Regions from separate parts of the Clostridioides sp. ES-S-0108-01 genome, predicted to be linked through region 2. Evidence: predicted binding sites of a transcription regulator. Region 2 holds the regulator's gene; the other holds the start of a gene.
The links. The regulator HrcA, encoded in region 2, represses chaperone genes, less so after heat shock. The targets are predictions, from matches to a motif close to TTAGCACTCNNNNNNNNNGAGTGCTAA.

Region 1: a site for HrcA is predicted at 3,396-3,422, ahead of groES (co-chaperone GroES). Genes of this name have one in related genera too.

The regions. Positions count from the first base shown of each region.
Region 1 covers NZ_JADGMN010000025.1:13,139-21,349, forward strand. The annotation lists partial or broken gene larC (nickel pincer cofactor biosynthesis protein LarC) at 1-258, opposite strand, end outside; gene larB (nickel pincer cofactor biosynthesis protein LarB) at 346-1,086, opposite strand; gene groL (chaperonin GroEL) at 1,348-2,976, opposite strand; gene groES (co-chaperone GroES) at 3,009-3,293, opposite strand; gene cls (cardiolipin synthase) at 3,479-4,969, opposite strand; gene IR152_RS16950 (DNA-3-methyladenine glycosylase family protein) at 4,987-5,862, opposite strand; gene IR152_RS16955 (YeiH family protein) at 6,155-7,186, opposite strand; gene IR152_RS16960 (LysR family transcriptional regulator) at 7,374-8,211, shown strand, end outside.
Region 2 covers NZ_JADGMN010000001.1:18,942-27,152, reverse strand. The annotation lists gene dnaJ (molecular chaperone DnaJ) at 709-1,863, opposite strand; gene dnaK (molecular chaperone DnaK) at 2,073-3,920, opposite strand; gene grpE (nucleotide exchange factor GrpE) at 4,012-4,632, opposite strand; gene hrcA (heat-inducible transcriptional repressor HrcA) at 4,662-5,681, opposite strand; gene hemW (radical SAM family heme chaperone HemW) at 5,784-6,959, opposite strand; gene IR152_RS00100 (APC family permease) at 7,129-8,211, opposite strand, start outside.

The DNA.
Region 1 (8,211 bases), on a different contig from region 2:
GCTTTCATCTATAATCTCAAATATATCCACTAAATTTCTATGTGTATGTTTTTCTTTTGTAATTACTTCTACCTTTGTACCTACTATTCCATTCTCGGTTTTTGAGCTGATGTTTATATTAAATTCATCGCTCATTTTTAGTTTATGAATTTCCTCCAAAAAAATTTCCTTAGGTACACCTAAATTTAATAAACTTGCAAGTGTCATATCCCCTGATATACCACTTATTATATCAAAATAAAGTATTTTTTCACTCATATATGTCTCCTCAATTTTAATAGTAAAAATATAATAGAAATTAGATTTTATTATATAATTTATGTTTAATTTATATCAATATATTTATTACAGTTTATTTATCATTGCTGCTAAATATCCTGCCCCAAATCCATTGTCAATATTTACAACAGATATTCCAGATGCACAGCTATTTAACATGGCTAGTAAGGCTGCTAACCCTCCAAAATTTGCTCCATATCCAACAGAAGTTGGAACAGCTATTACTGGAACATCAACCAATCCACCAACTACACTTGCAAGAGCACCTTCCATACCTGCAACAGCTACTATTACTCTAGCACTATCTATTTTATGTCTTTTATTTAAAAGCCTATGTATACCTGCCACTCCAACATCATATATTCTATCAACATCATTACCTAAAAACTTAGCTGTGTGATAGGCTTCGTCTGCTACTGGTATATCAGAAGTTCCTCCTGTAGCAATCACAATTTTACCCTTTCCTATATTCTCTATATCATGATTTTGAATCTTTAAAATTTTAGATAGTTCTTCATACTCTGCATGATTATAGATTTCTTTAATTTTCAGAAAAGTTTCTTTTCTACACCTTGTCCCCAATATGTTAGAACTTTTTTGATTCATTTTATCAATAATCCCTAAAATATGCTCATCACTCTTACCTTCACAATAAATAACTTCCGGATACCCATTTCTTAATTCTCTATGATGGTCTATATTTGCATATCCAATGTCTTCATAAGGTAAATCTTTTAACTTTTCTAACGCAAAATCTATATCAATATTTTCATTTTTAACTTCTTCAAGCAATTTTCTTAAGTCCATATTATCGCATCCTTTTAAATTTGATTTATTCTCTATCAACAATTATACCTTAATTAATATATATCTAAAATCATAACCTAAAAAATAACAATACAACTCTAAAATATTATCATAACCTAGATACTAATTTTCTTAATATGTATATTGAATTTATAGATATACAAAAATTAAATATATACAAAAGAACTATTTCAACTTAGAAGTTAAAATCTAAGTCGAAATAGTTCTTTATATTAAAATTTATATTTTAAACTTTTTAAATTACATCATACCTGGCATTCCGCCACCCATACCTGGCATTCCTGCATCTTCTTTCTCAGGAAGGTCAGCAACAGCAGCTTCAGTAGTTAAGAAAGTACTTGCTATTGATGCAGCATTTTGTAAAGCACTTCTACTAACTTTAGTTGGATCAACTATACCAGCTTCTATCATGTTTACATATTTTTCATTTAATGCGTCAAATCCAGTTTCTGCTTCAGAATTAACAACATTTTGCACAATTACAGCACCTTCAAGACCAGCATTTGTAGCTATTTGTCTTAATGGCTCTTCTAACGCTTTTTTAACTATTTGAGCACCTAGTTTAACTTCTCCTTCTAAACTCTCAATTAGTGTTCCTATTGCTGGTATAACACTAACAAAAGCAGTTCCTCCACCAGCTACTATTCCTTCTTCTACAGCTGCTCTAGTTGCATTAAGGGCATCTTCTATTCTTAACTTTCTTTCTTTTAACTCAACTTCTGTAGCAGCTCCAACTTTTATAACAGCTACTCCACCAGCAAGCTTAGCTAATCTTTCCATTAATTTTTCTCTATCAAAATCTGAAGTAGTTTGCTCTACTTGATGTTTAATTTGATTTACTCTATCTTCTATAGCTTTTTTATCTCCAGAACCATCTACTATTGTAGTATTTTCTTTAGTTACTTTAACAGATGAAGCTCTACCTAACATAGATAAATCAGCTTCTTTTAAATCGTAACCTAATTCTTCTGATATTACTTGGGCACCTGTAAGTATTGCTATATCTTGAAGCATTTCTTTTCTTCTATCTCCAAAACCTGGAGCTTTAACTGCTACTACATCAAATGTTCCTCTTAATTTATTAACTACTAACGTAGATAATGCTTCACCTTCTACATCTTCAGCTATTATTAATAACTTTTTACCTTGTTGAACTATTTGTTCAAGAATTGGTAATAATTCTTGTATGTTAGATATTTTTTTATCAGTGATTAATATATATGGGTCATTTAAAACTGCTTCCATCTTATCTACATCTGTAACCATATATGCAGAAACAAATCCTCTATCAAACTGCATACCTTCAACAGCATCTAATTCAGTATTCATAGTCTGAGATTCTTCAACAGTTATAACTCCATCTTTACCTACTATTTCCATAGCTTCTGCTATTAATTTTCCAACTTCTTCATCACCAGCAGATATAGAAGCAACCTGAGATATAGCTTCTTGTGTTTCTACTATTCTTGATTGATTTTTTAATTCTTCTACTGCCACTACTACTGCTTTTTGTATTCCTTTTCTTAATAATATTGGGTTAGCCCCTGCTGTTACATTCTTTAAGCCTTCTCTTATTATAGCTTGTGCTAAAACTGTAGCAGTTGTAGTACCATCTCCAGCTACATCATTAGTTTTAGTTGCAACTTCTTTAACTAACTGAGCACCCATATTTTCAAATCTATCTTCTAACTCTATCTCTTTTGCTATAGTTACACCATCATTAGTTATAAGTGGAGAACCAAATTTTTTATCTAATATAACATTTCTTCCTTTAGGTCCTAATGTTACTTTTACTGTATCTGCTAATTTATTTACACCAGCTTCTAAAGCTCTTCTTGTTTCCTCTGAAAATTTAATTTCTTTAGCCATTTTAAACCCCTCCTAATAAATTTATTCTATATTTATTCAATAACAGCTAATACATCACTTTGTCTTAGTATTGTGTATTCTTGTCCTTCTATCTTAACTTCTGTTCCAGAATATTTTTGGAATATAACCTTATCTCCTACTGTCAATTCCATTTTTATTTCTTTTCCTTCAACTATTCCACCTGGTCCAACTTCTACAACTTCAGCTATTTGAGGTTGCTCTTTAGCTGCCCCTGGTAAAACTATTCCACTTGCAGTTTTTTCTTCTGCTTCTACTTTTTTAATTACTACTCTGTCAGCTAATGGTCTTATTTTCATTATTCACGCCTCCTAAAATATTAAGTATAGACTAGTTCGCCTATGTTTTTAGTTATTTTTAAATTAATACTACCTTATATGTAGATTTATATATACTGTTTATTATCACTCTATCTAATAGAGTGCTAACAATTATTATAATATACCAATCACACATAATTTTCAATACCTTTTTTAATAATTTTTTATAATATTGGTGAAAATAATCTGGCTACAGATTCCTTGATTTTTTGTATGATATTTCTATTCTTAAATACCTCCAGATTAAGCTCTTCACAGTGACTTAAATCTTCAAAGAAATCATCTGTCATTACTCCAATAACTTCTTCATCATAAATAAATGCATTTACTTCAAAGTTAAGCATAAAACTTCTTAAATCCATATTAGCTGTGCCTGCAGAAGCAATTTTATCATCTATTATTACTACTTTAGAATGTATAAACCCTTTATTATACAAATAAACTTTGCCACCAGCTCTTAATATTTCTTCAAAATATGAATAGGATGCTATGTTTACTATCTTGTGATCTGCAATTTTTGGAAATATTATCCTTACATCTACTCCACTAAGAGCAGCACTTTTTATAGCTTTTAGTAAACTCTCATCAGGAATAAAATATGGAGTTTCTATATAAACATTTTGCCTAGCTTGACATATTGCAGAAAAATAAGCATAATGAATATCTTCCCAGTCACTATCTGGACCACTTGCAACAACCTGTATCATACTTTCACCAACATTCCCGACACTTGGAAAGTAATTTTTAGTCACTAAGACTTCTTTTATTGTATAATACCAGTCAATCAAGAATGTCATTTGAAGCATGTATACAGAAATACCTTTAATCCTAATATGAGTATCTCTCCAATACCCAAACTTATCATTTTTGCCTAAATATTCATCTCCTATATTTATTCCGCCTGTATATCCAATTATTCCATCAATAACAACAATTTTTCTATGATTTCTATAGTTTAATTTTCCTCCTATTATAGGAAATTTTGTAGGTAAAAATGCTGCAATTTCTATACCTACTTCCCTCATTTCTCGAAAAAATTTTCTATTAAACCAAAATCTCCAACATCCTACATCATCATATAAGATTCTTATCTTAACACCTTCTTTGGCTTTTTTTATAAGTTCCTCTTTTAACACCCTACCTATTTCACTATCTTTGATGATAAAGTACTCTAAATGAATATGGTCTTTAGCTTCTCTTATATCTTCTATAAGCCTTTTAAACTTTTCATTTCCATCTACAAATACATCTACCTTATTATTTTTAGTAAAGGGAAACATACCAGTCTTTAATAACATATTTATTACCCTTTTTCTATAACTACCATCCTCTTCATCTCTTAAAAGCTTGTTTTGCTTTATAGATTCTTTTTCTAATTCAACTATTTCTGTTATCTTTTCTAATGTATCAAAGAGTTTCTTTTCTTTTATATTATTAGCTAGTTTTTGAGTCTTAAATAATTTTCGTTTTCTAATATTTCTACCTGAAATAGCATATATAATTAAGCCTATTCCTGGAAATATAATAAACATCAATAACCAAGACATGGTTTTTGCAGGGTCTCTATTTTCAAGTAATATAATCACAGAAATTATGGCTCCAGCTAGATATGATATAATTAAATAGAACAGAAATATTGTTCCTATTACTCCCATAATTTCTCCCCCTTAATTTATTTTCCTATACCGAGTTCTCTTGCATAGTAAAATAAGTACTGTTGAGCAAATCCAGACATTTCTTTAAATTTATCAATTCCATAAGTTCTCATTTTAGGTAAACTCATGTCTTCATCTATATAGAACTCTTGCATAACTCTCTTAACCCAAACATCAACTGGAAAAGAATCATATTTTTGCATCCCAAATAACGCAATACAATCACATACTTTTGGTCCTACTCCATTAAATTTTAAAAGCTCTTTTCTACAGTCATCTGTACTTAAATTTGTATATTCAGATACCTTATCATTGTTTTCTATAACTGCCTGTGTAGTACTTTTTATGTACTTATCTCTAAAACCTGTTTGACATGCTCTTATTTCCTCTTGTGATGCCTTATTTAGCTCTTCTGGTGTTGGGAATGCATAGTATTCATTACCTTCATATTCACCTATATACTTACCAAATTTTCTTGATAAATTTTCTATAGCTCTTTGTATCATAGGAATTCTATTATTAGAGGAAATTATAAATGATATAAGCATTTCCCATCCATCTTGTCTTAATATTCTTATTCCCCATCCAAATTCGGTAGCCTTATTTAAATATTCATCCATATTTTTTAGTTTATTCTTTATTTCTGTATAATCAGTTCCTAAATCAAAGTAATTATACCAAATACTATTAAACTCCTTTAAATTCGTATTATTTAAATATATTTTATCATTCTCTTTTTTGACATTTAATATTCTTCCCTTTGCAACGCCAGTGTATGAGCCATCTTCTTGTTTATGCCATCTAAAACATTGACCACACTCAAATATATGTATTGGGTCAAAATCTGTTACTCCTTCTAGTATAACTCCATTATCCTTTTCATAAACATTCATATACCAAATCTCCTTAATATTTATATTTTCATTTTGTTTAATTATTTAAAAACTTAACTTTAATATGTGCATTTTACTTATTTTAACACAAAGATAAGTAATTTCAAAATCTATAAGGTTATTATTATGTAAAATAATATTTTACTTTAAATTTTCACCTTAAATAAAAAATGAATTCCGATAAGTTTATACCCATTTAAACTTATCGAAATTCATTTTTTATTTATATTATAAATTATTAGTATTATATTATTTTAATTAATCAAATTAGTATTACAAATACTACTTTATACTATATAAATATTTTTATCAAAACTACAGCTGATATAACTTGTACTGTACCTATAAATAAACCATATAAAGAAACCTCTTTCCCTTGTTTCACTAAATCTTTTACATTAACCTTTAGACCAATTGCTGCTAAAGCTATTATTTCTAATTTGTTACTTATTTCTTTACAAAATACAGATACTTCTTTTGGTATAATATTCATTGAAAAAAGTGCACAAGTTATAAAGAATCCAATTACATACCAAGGTATAGTTACTTTTTTCTTTTTTATCTCATCCTTTTCTTCTTCAAGAATTTCACTATTAGACTTATTTTTCATATGTCCAAATACTAATACAACAACAACTAAAAATATTACTCTTACTATCTTAAAAATAGTAGCCAAATCTTTTACATTTTCTCCAACAATTGCTCCACTTGCTACAACTTGACCAATTGATTGTAAAGTTCCACCTATCATTGCTGATGTTTTTACAAGTTCATGGCTGTATAAAAATTGAGATATTATCGGAAGTAAAAACATAAGGAATATACCAGTAACATTTACAATCGTTACTGCAATGCCCTTTTCTTTATCTGTAGCATTAACTACTGGAACGGTTGCTCCTATGGCAGAAGAACCGCATACTGCGTTTCCACTTGCCATTAGAAATCTAAAGTTTTCTTCAAAACCCAACTTTTTACCTATATAAAGTGCTGATATTATTGTTATTGTCATTTGTAATATTATAAATAAGATTCCCGAAACTTTTAAATCTATTAGCGTAGATACACTTAGTGTTGCCCCTAATAGTACTATTGAGTATGAAAGTAAGTCTGTCTCTGAAAATTTATAACCTTTTTGAAATACCTTTTGATTTAAGAATAAATTTCCTACAAACATGCCTAAAAATATAGAAATTGATGCTGCTCCTACCTTAGGAATTAGAGTAGAAATAAATATACTCATGTAACCTACTAGTACTGATACAATCAGTCCAGGTAATATTTCTTTTATAGTTTTTGATGTCAAATTACTTTTATTCTTTAACATAATATACCTACCTTATAGTTAATATAGTTTTCTTTACAATAATAGTATATAATTGTAATAACCATAAGTAAAATAAATATATAATATCGTAATGATTAATATTTTTGATGATTATTACATGTAGTATAATTATTTGTAAAAAGTATATAAAAAATGTAAAATTTCATTAAGTAAAGGAGATATAAAATTGTTTGAGGAATTAAAAACATTTGTGGCTGTCGTTGAATATAAAAATTTTACTAAAGCTGGTGAATACTTAAACTTATCACAGCCAAGTGTAAGTAAACACATTAAAAATCTAGAAAATTATTTTAAAGTCGTGCTTATAAATAGGTCTATTAAACAGAAGACTATTTTTATAACAGAAAGTGGACAAATATTGTATAAAAGAGCTAAAGAAATATTAAATCTTTTAAATATTACTTATCATGATGTAAGCCAAGTTTCAGATGCTATAACTGGACACTTAAAGATTGGTGCAAGTTTAACTATAGGAGAATATATTTTACCTAATTTTCTAGCATTATTTTCACAAAAGTATCCTGACATAGACGTAGAAATTTTCATAGAAAATACATCAATTGTATCTTCTCATGTTAAAGATTATATTCTAGATATTGGTCTTATTGAAGGCACTTGTTCTTCTCCTTCATTTATTCAAGAATATTTTTTTGAAGATAAGATGGTTCTGGCACTTCCGTACAATAGCCCTTTGTTAAAAGACTTTAGTTTTGAAAAACTCCAAGACCAGAAATGGATAGTTAGAGAGGATGGCTCTGGGACTAGAGATTATTTAGATATGTTTTTAAGTGTTAAAGAAATTATTCCAAAAAGTATGATGGTTTTTGGAAGTAACTATGCTGTCAAGGAATCTGTTAGAAATAATTTAGGAATTACAATAGTCTCTAATCTAGTGACAAGCTTACCTGTTTTAAACAATGAGCTGTCTGTCATAGAGCTTGGAAGCAACTACAACAGACATTTCTCATATATATTTCCAAAAGATATAACTTTATCAAAAGCAG
Region 2 (8,211 bases):
TTATATACAATATTATTTATAACTAAACATCAAACAAATCTTAAACATGTTTTTTAATTGGCATAAATTAACTTTCTATAAAAATAATCTCATATTTTAGTAATTTATACTAAAACCTTTATATAGAATATATGCATATTTATTTGCATATACCTAAACCAGATATATATTTCTTTACATACATATCTAACACAGCAATTAATACCACATACATATCTTTTTACACATGTATATACTAAAAGTAGTTTATAACTAGGTTACACTAACTAAATTCTAATCAGATATATCCTTTATAAAAATTTTAATTCATGCAAAAGATTTAAAAATTAGATGCTTTGTCCATATAATATGACTATTTTACTGCTAAAAATTTAGGTCTAGGTAATTACAATAATTATCCCAGCTTATGAGTCTTTCCAGTACTTAATCTAGCACTAAAAGCATCTAATTTTATCTTACATATTACAATAAAGTTTTCTTCATCATTTGGCAGTGCCACATCCGTTCCCACTGGAATCACCCCTTTCTTTTGTTTGGTTATATTATAACACATTATATATTTTAGGACAAGTATTTTTCAGAAAATTATCTATATTCAGTTTTATTTTTTTATACAAAAATAGCCAATATAAAAATCATAATATGTTCATTGAAAATCTCATAAATAACTAAGACTTCAAAAATATGATTATATATCGGCTATTTTAACTACTTTTTCTTAAACATATCTTCTATTTTTTGTCCGAATGTTTTCTTCTTTTCGTGGACGTTCGACCCGCACTCCTTCGCAAATGCTCTCAATAGTTCTTTTTGCTTATCATTTAATTTTTTAGGAATTTCAACTACAACTTTAACATATTGGTCTCCTCTTGAATTACCTCTAATTCTAGGAATTCCTTTTTCTTTAAGTCTAAATACAGTTCCAGTCTGTGTTCCTTCTGGTACACTATATTTAACTTTTCCATCCAAAGTAGGTACTTCTATTTCATCACCTAAAGTTGCTTGAACAAATGTAATTGGCATTTCAAAATAAATATCATTTCCATCTCTAGTAAACAGTGGATGTGACTTAACATTAACTACAATATATAAGTCTCCTCTTGGAGCACCTTTTTCTCCTACTTCACCTTGACCAGAAAGTTTTATCATTTGACCATCATCTATACCAGCAGGTATATCTACTTCTATAGTCTTAACTTTTCTTGTATTTCCAGTTCCATGACATTTACTACATGGAGATTCAATTACTTCTCCAGTCCCATTACAAGTACTACATGGTCTTGAACTTGCTATATTACCAAATGGAGTTCTTTGAACAGTTCTAACTTGACCAGTTCCACTACAAGTTGAACAAGTTTTCTTTGATGTCCCTGGTTTTGCTCCAGTTCCATTACACTCTTCACACTCTTCACTTCGATTTAATTTTATAGACATCTTTTTACCAAATGCAGCTTCTTCAAAAGATATAGTAACGCTTTGTCTTATATCTGCACCACGTTGAGGACCTCTTCTTCTCTGTCTTCCACCTCCAAAGCTTCCTCCAAACATGTCACCAAATATATCTCCGAACATATCTTCAAAACCACCAAAGCCTTGACCGCCAAATCCTCCTTGACCACCAAAACCGCCTTGACCATTTAGCCCATCATGTCCAAACTGGTCGTAAGTTTTTCTCTTTGTATCATCAGATAACACTTCATAAGCTTCATTTATCTCTTTAAACTTTTCTTCTGCTTCTTTATCTCCAGGATTTCTATCTGGATGGTACTTCATTGCTAATTTTCTGTAAGCTTTTTTTATCTCTTGGGCTTCCGCACCTTTACTGATACCTAAGACTTCATAATAATCCCTTTTTGTACTCAAAAATTGACACCACCTTCGTTTTACAAAACGATAGCTTGTAGAATAATAAACTACAAGCTATCATTAATTCTTATATTCTACTTTAAGTTATATAATCTATGATATATTATATTCTTTATGATGTGTATTGTCCATATATCTTTAACACTATATGATTTTCATAAATCATATATGCTCCAATTATCATTTAGTATTACATATTATATATCTTATTTATCTTCATCTACTTCTTTAAAGTCAGCATCTACCACATTGTCATCTTTAGGTCCATTGTCTTGAGCTTGTTCTGCACCTTGTGCTGCTTGTTGCTCTTGAGCTGCTTGTTGGTACATCTCTTGAGATACTTTTTGGAACTTAGTCATTACTTCATCTGTAGCTTTCTTAAGTTCTTCTGCTGTAGCATCTTGATTATCTTTTACAGCTTTTAAATCTGCTATAGCTTTTTCTATATCCTCTTTGTCACCTGAACTTATTTTATCTCCAAGTTCATTTAAAGTTTTTTCAGTTTGATATATAGTAGATTCAGCTTGATTGAATGCTTCTATTTTTTCTTTCTTTTGTTTGTCAGCTTCTGCATTCATTTCTGCTTCTTTTATCTTTTGCTCTATTTCTGCTTCTGATAAATTAGTGTTTGATGTTATAGTTATTTTTTGTTCTTTTCCTGTACCTAAATCTTTAGCTGAAACATTAACTATACCATTTGCATCTATATCAAAAGTAACTTCTATTTGAGGTATTCCTCTTTGTGCTGGTGGTATATCTGTTAATTGGAATCTTCCTAAAGTTGTATTGTCATAAGCCATACTTCTTTCACCTTGAAGAACATGTATATCAACAGCTGTTTGATTATCAGCAGCAGTTGAGAATACTTGAGATTTCTTAGTTGGTATTGTAGTATTTCTCTCTATTATCTTAGTCATTACATTACCCATAGTTTCTATACCAAGAGATAGTGGAGTAACATCTAGTAATAATAAATCTTTAACATCTCCTGCTAAAACTCCTGCTTGTATAGAAGCACCTGCTGCAACACACTCATCTGGATTTATACCTTTGTGAGGTTCTTTTCCTATAAATTTCTTAACAGCTTCTTGTACTGCTGGTATTCTTGTAGAACCACCTACTAATAATACATCATCTATATCACCTGTAGAAAGTCCTGCATCTTGTAAAGCTGTCTTAGTTGGCTCCATAGTTTTTTCAACTAAACCTCTAGTTAATTCCTCAAATTTAGCTCTTGATAAATCTATATTTAAGTGTTTTGGTCCTTCTGCTGTAGCAGTTATGAAAGGTAAGTTTATATTTGAACTCATTGTTGATGATAGTTCTTTCTTAGCTTTTTCTGCTGCTTCTTTTAATCTTTGAAGAGCCATTTTATCATTTCTTAAATCTACACCTTCAGCTTTTTTGAATTCCTCTGCTAAGTAATCTATTACTATTTGGTCAAAATCATCTCCACCTAATCTATTATTACCAGCTGTAGCTAAAACTTCGAAAGTTCCATCTCCTATTTCAAGTATAGATACGTCAAAAGTTCCTCCACCTAAGTCAAATACTAATATTTTCTTTTCTTGGTCTAATTTATCCATACCATAAGCAAGTGCTGCTGCTGTTGGCTCATTTATTATTCTCTTAACATCAAGCCCTGCTATTCTACCAGCATCTTTAGTAGCTTGTCTTTGAGCATCTGTAAAGTAAGCTGGAACTGTTATAACTGCTTCTGTTACTGTTTGTCCTAAGTAACTTTCTGCATCTGATTTTAATTTTTGTAAAATTATTGCTGATATTTCTTGTGGAGTATATGATTTCCCATCTATATTTACTTTATAATCAGTTCCCATATGAGTTTTTATAGAAGTTATTGTTTTATCTGCATTTGTAACTGCTTGTCTTTTTGCAGGTTCTCCAACTATTCTTTCACCATCTTTTGTAAATGCTACTACTGATGGAGTAGTTCTCATACCTTCACTATTTGCTATTATTTGTGCTTCTCCACCTTCTAATACTGCAACACATGAATTTGTTGTTCCTAAATCTATTCCTATTATTTTTCCCATGACTAAAATCCTCCTTGAGTAATTATATAATTAAGTTTTACTTATTTGAATATTTTATATTAGGTTAAATATTTTAACCTTTAATCTATACTTAGCAAGAAACTTTAACCATTGAAGGTCTTATAACTTTAGTTCCTAGCTTATATCCTTTTTGAAGCACCATTACTATTTGATTTGCTTCAACTCCATCTACGCTTTCTTGCATAACTGCTAAATGTAAATTTGGATCAAATTCCTTAGATTCTGCTTCTATTTCTTCTACTCCAAATTTTACTAAAGTGTCTATCAACTGTTTATGTACAAGGCTTATACCCTTATACATAGTATCCTCCTTATCTTCACATGCATCTAAGGCTCTTTCCATACTATCTATAACTGGTATTAACTCAGTTATTATCTTTTCATTTGCAAATACACCTATTGTCTCTTTCTCTTGTTGAGTTCTTCTTCTGTAGTTTGCATATTCGGCTTGAAGTCTTTGATATTTATCATTTAATTCATCTAGTTCATCCTGCAATTTCTTTTCTGCTAACTTAGAATTTATATCTGTTACATTTTCATCATCAACTTCTTTTTCATCGGTTTTTTCACTTGAATCTTCACATTCTTCATTAATAACTTCTTCTTCTAACTCTACTTGAGTTTCAGATTCTTGGTTAATGGAAGTATCATTTTCTTCTCTTACTTCTTGTTGTTCATTTTTTTTATCCAAGACTTTACACCTCGCAATTTAAAATTTCTTTACTTTCTATTAATTAGTAAACTCATATAATTTATTATAGAGTAAATTCTAGCATAATCCATTCTTGTAGGGCCTATAAAGCTTATTCGCCCAACCAAGTCTCTATCTACATTATAAGTTGCTGTAACTATACTACAATCCTGTGCCAATTCACAATCATTATCACTACCAATTATTATATTTAGATTGTCTTTTTGTATTCCCTTTGATTTAATTATGTCAGCTATCGTTTCCTTTTTTTCTAACATATTTAAAAATGACTTTGCTTTTAATACATCATTAAATTCTGGATAGCTAAATATATTAGTAGCTCCATTCAATGATAGAGAAAAATCTTCTTCTTTCATATTTGAGTTCAAAGCATTTAAAAGCTCATCTATAAGCCCAGAATACTCACTTATTTCATATTTAATAAAAGCAATTAGATTATCATCCAAATCTGTTATACTTTTACCTAAGAGCTTCCTTGTAAGATTATCAGAAATCAAATTTAACTTAGATTGTTCTAAATATACATTAGTTGTAAGGTTAGCTTTTTTTAAGTCTCCTTTATCTGTTACAACTATAAGTAAAATATTATTGTCACTCATAGCAACCAACTGTATGTGCTTTATAACACTTTGATTTATTAAACTCTTGGTAACTGCTACAGTTGTATAGTTTGTTAGTTGAGATAATAGCTTAGAAGTTTCATGAATCAATTCTTTTATATGATTTATGTTGTGATTCATACACTGTTCAATAAGAATCTTATCATTATCATCCAGTTCGCTTTTACTCATAAGAGAGTTTACATATAACTTATAGCCTTTTTCAGATGGAACTCTACCCGCAGAAGTATGAGGCTGAATTAAGTACCCTAATTCTTCAAGGTCAGCCATTTCATTTCTTATAGTAGCAGCACTAACACCTAAATCATGTCTTTTAGATATTGTTCTAGAACCTATAGCTTCAGCTGTTTCTATATAATCTTTAACTATAGCTTTGAGGATATTTAATTTTCTTTCATTTAACTCCATATTATTATACCTCCTAGCTGTTAGCACTCACCAAGTTCGAGTGCTAAAAAGATTATATATATTATATACCATTATAAATTTATTTTGTCAACACTTTAAAAATTATTCCATAAATTCTATAAATATACTATTAGATATTTCTCTTCCTTTTTGAGTTAACTGTATACCCTGAAAGCTTTTATTTATAAGCCTTCTAGTCGATAGCATTTCTATTTGCTTGCTGTATTTTTCTCTAAAATCTATTCCAAATTTTTTTTTAAAATCTTCAAATTTTATACCTTTATTCATTCGAAGCCCCATAAATATCTTTTCTTCTATCATATCTTTTATAGAAAGATTTTCACTTTCTTGTATTGGTTTTTCTCTTTTTACCAAACTTAAATGATATTCTTCTAAAGATTCTAGATTATTGTATCTATTATTATCAATATAGCCAGAAGCTCCTGCTCCAAGCCCTATATAATGTTCACATTCCCAGTATAAAATATTATGCTCACAATTATAGCCTTCTTTTGAGTAATTTGATATTTCATATTGATTATACCCTTTTGACTTTAGATAATTTATTGTATACTCATACATTTCTATATCTATATTTTCATCTATAAGTTCAAATTTATTACTCTCATGCATATTGTATAGTTCAGTGCCTTCTTCTAGTATAAGAGAATAAGCTGATATATGTGTTGGATTTAAGTCTACAACTTTTTGAAGAGTTTCCTTCCAATCACATAGAGTTTGATTTGGAAGGCTGTACATTAAATCTATATTAATATTTTTAAAGCCTACACTTAATGCATCTTTATAGTTTTTCTCAAATTCTTCATAAGTATGTATTCTTCCAATAAAGTTCAAATGCTTTTCTTGAACAGCTTGCAATCCTATACTAAGCCTATTGATACCAACATCTTTCATAACTTTTAATTTTTCTAGGGTCAATGTCCCAGGATTACATTCTATAGTTATTTCTGCATTTTCATCTATATTAAACACTTCTTTTATACTTGTAAACACTTCTCTTATTTCATTAGATGTTAAAATGCTAGGTGTTCCTCCACCTATAAATATACTGGTTATTGTATCTGTTTTGTTTAAACTACAATCTTCTTTCTCCTTATAGTTATTATCTTTATATAATTTGTTGCTGTATAATTCCATTTCTATTTTTAAATCTTCTATATATCTTTTTTTTGAATCTATGTCCATTTTATAAGAATTAAAATCACAATACTTACATTTTTTCACACAAAATGGAATATGCACATAAAGTCCTAACATTTTATATTCCTCATTTCTTAAATTATCTTAAAATAGCAATTACTAAATTATAAATCAAACAAAATAGTACATCAAGTAAGAAATCATACACTTTTATTATGTAATACTACAACAAATTTGGATAAAAGTATGCCTTGACTTTCATCCAAATTTGTTTAACTTAAAATAATTAGTTATTTTTTTTCATATAATAATAAACTGGTAAACCTAATAGTGTTATAAATATTCCACCTAAAGATATTACTGTTGAAGTCATTATTTGATTTATTATCACAAACAGTCCACCTAATATAGCTATAATTGGTATTATTGGATATAAAGGAACTTTATATGGTCTGTATAACTCTGGCTTTTCTCTTCTAAGCCTCATAACACCTATAAAAGTCAATACATAAAATACCCATATTGAAAATATAGTTAAGTCTGTCAAAAGATTAAATTGACCAGATAATGCATATACACAGGCTAACACAGTTATAAGTAGTATTGAATTTACAGGAGAACCTCCAGAGTTTACTTTTAAAAGAGTTTTAGATGCTGGTAAAGTTCCCATTTCAGCTAATGTATAAGGTATCCTTGAACCTGTCAATAAGTATCCATTCAATGTCCCAAATACTGATATTAATATACCCACAGTTATCACTTTTCCACCTATATTTCCAAATAATCTTGTTGCAACTAATGTGGCTGGCGAAGTAACTGTTGCTAATTCACTTGCTGGCACTACCCAAAGATAAGCTATATTTATTATAATATAAACTGCCATAACTAATGATAAACCGCCAACTATTGCTCTTGGCAAATCTTTCTCTGGAGACTTCATTTCTCCTGATATAGCTCCAACATTTATCCAACCATCATATGCAAACAAAGTAGCTATTAATGCTTGTCCAAGTGCATTTGATGCATTTACACCATCTCCTACAAATGGATTTAATACTTCACTACTTTGCCCTTTAATAAATCCAAATATTATTATTAAAATTAAAGGTATCATCTTTCCAATAGTGGCCACTGTCTGAACTTTTCCTCCTAAAGATGAGCCTATTATATTTAGTACTGCTAGAAATAATATAACTCCAATTGCTATAGGAAGTACATTAGACATATTACTTGGGCTCATGCCTAAAAGCTCAGATGCTTGTTGAGCAAATATTACTCCTAGTGCTGCTGATGTACCTGGGAAAAATAATACAGTTTGCATCCATCCAGTTAAAAAACCTAATTTTTCTCCATATATCTCTTCGATATA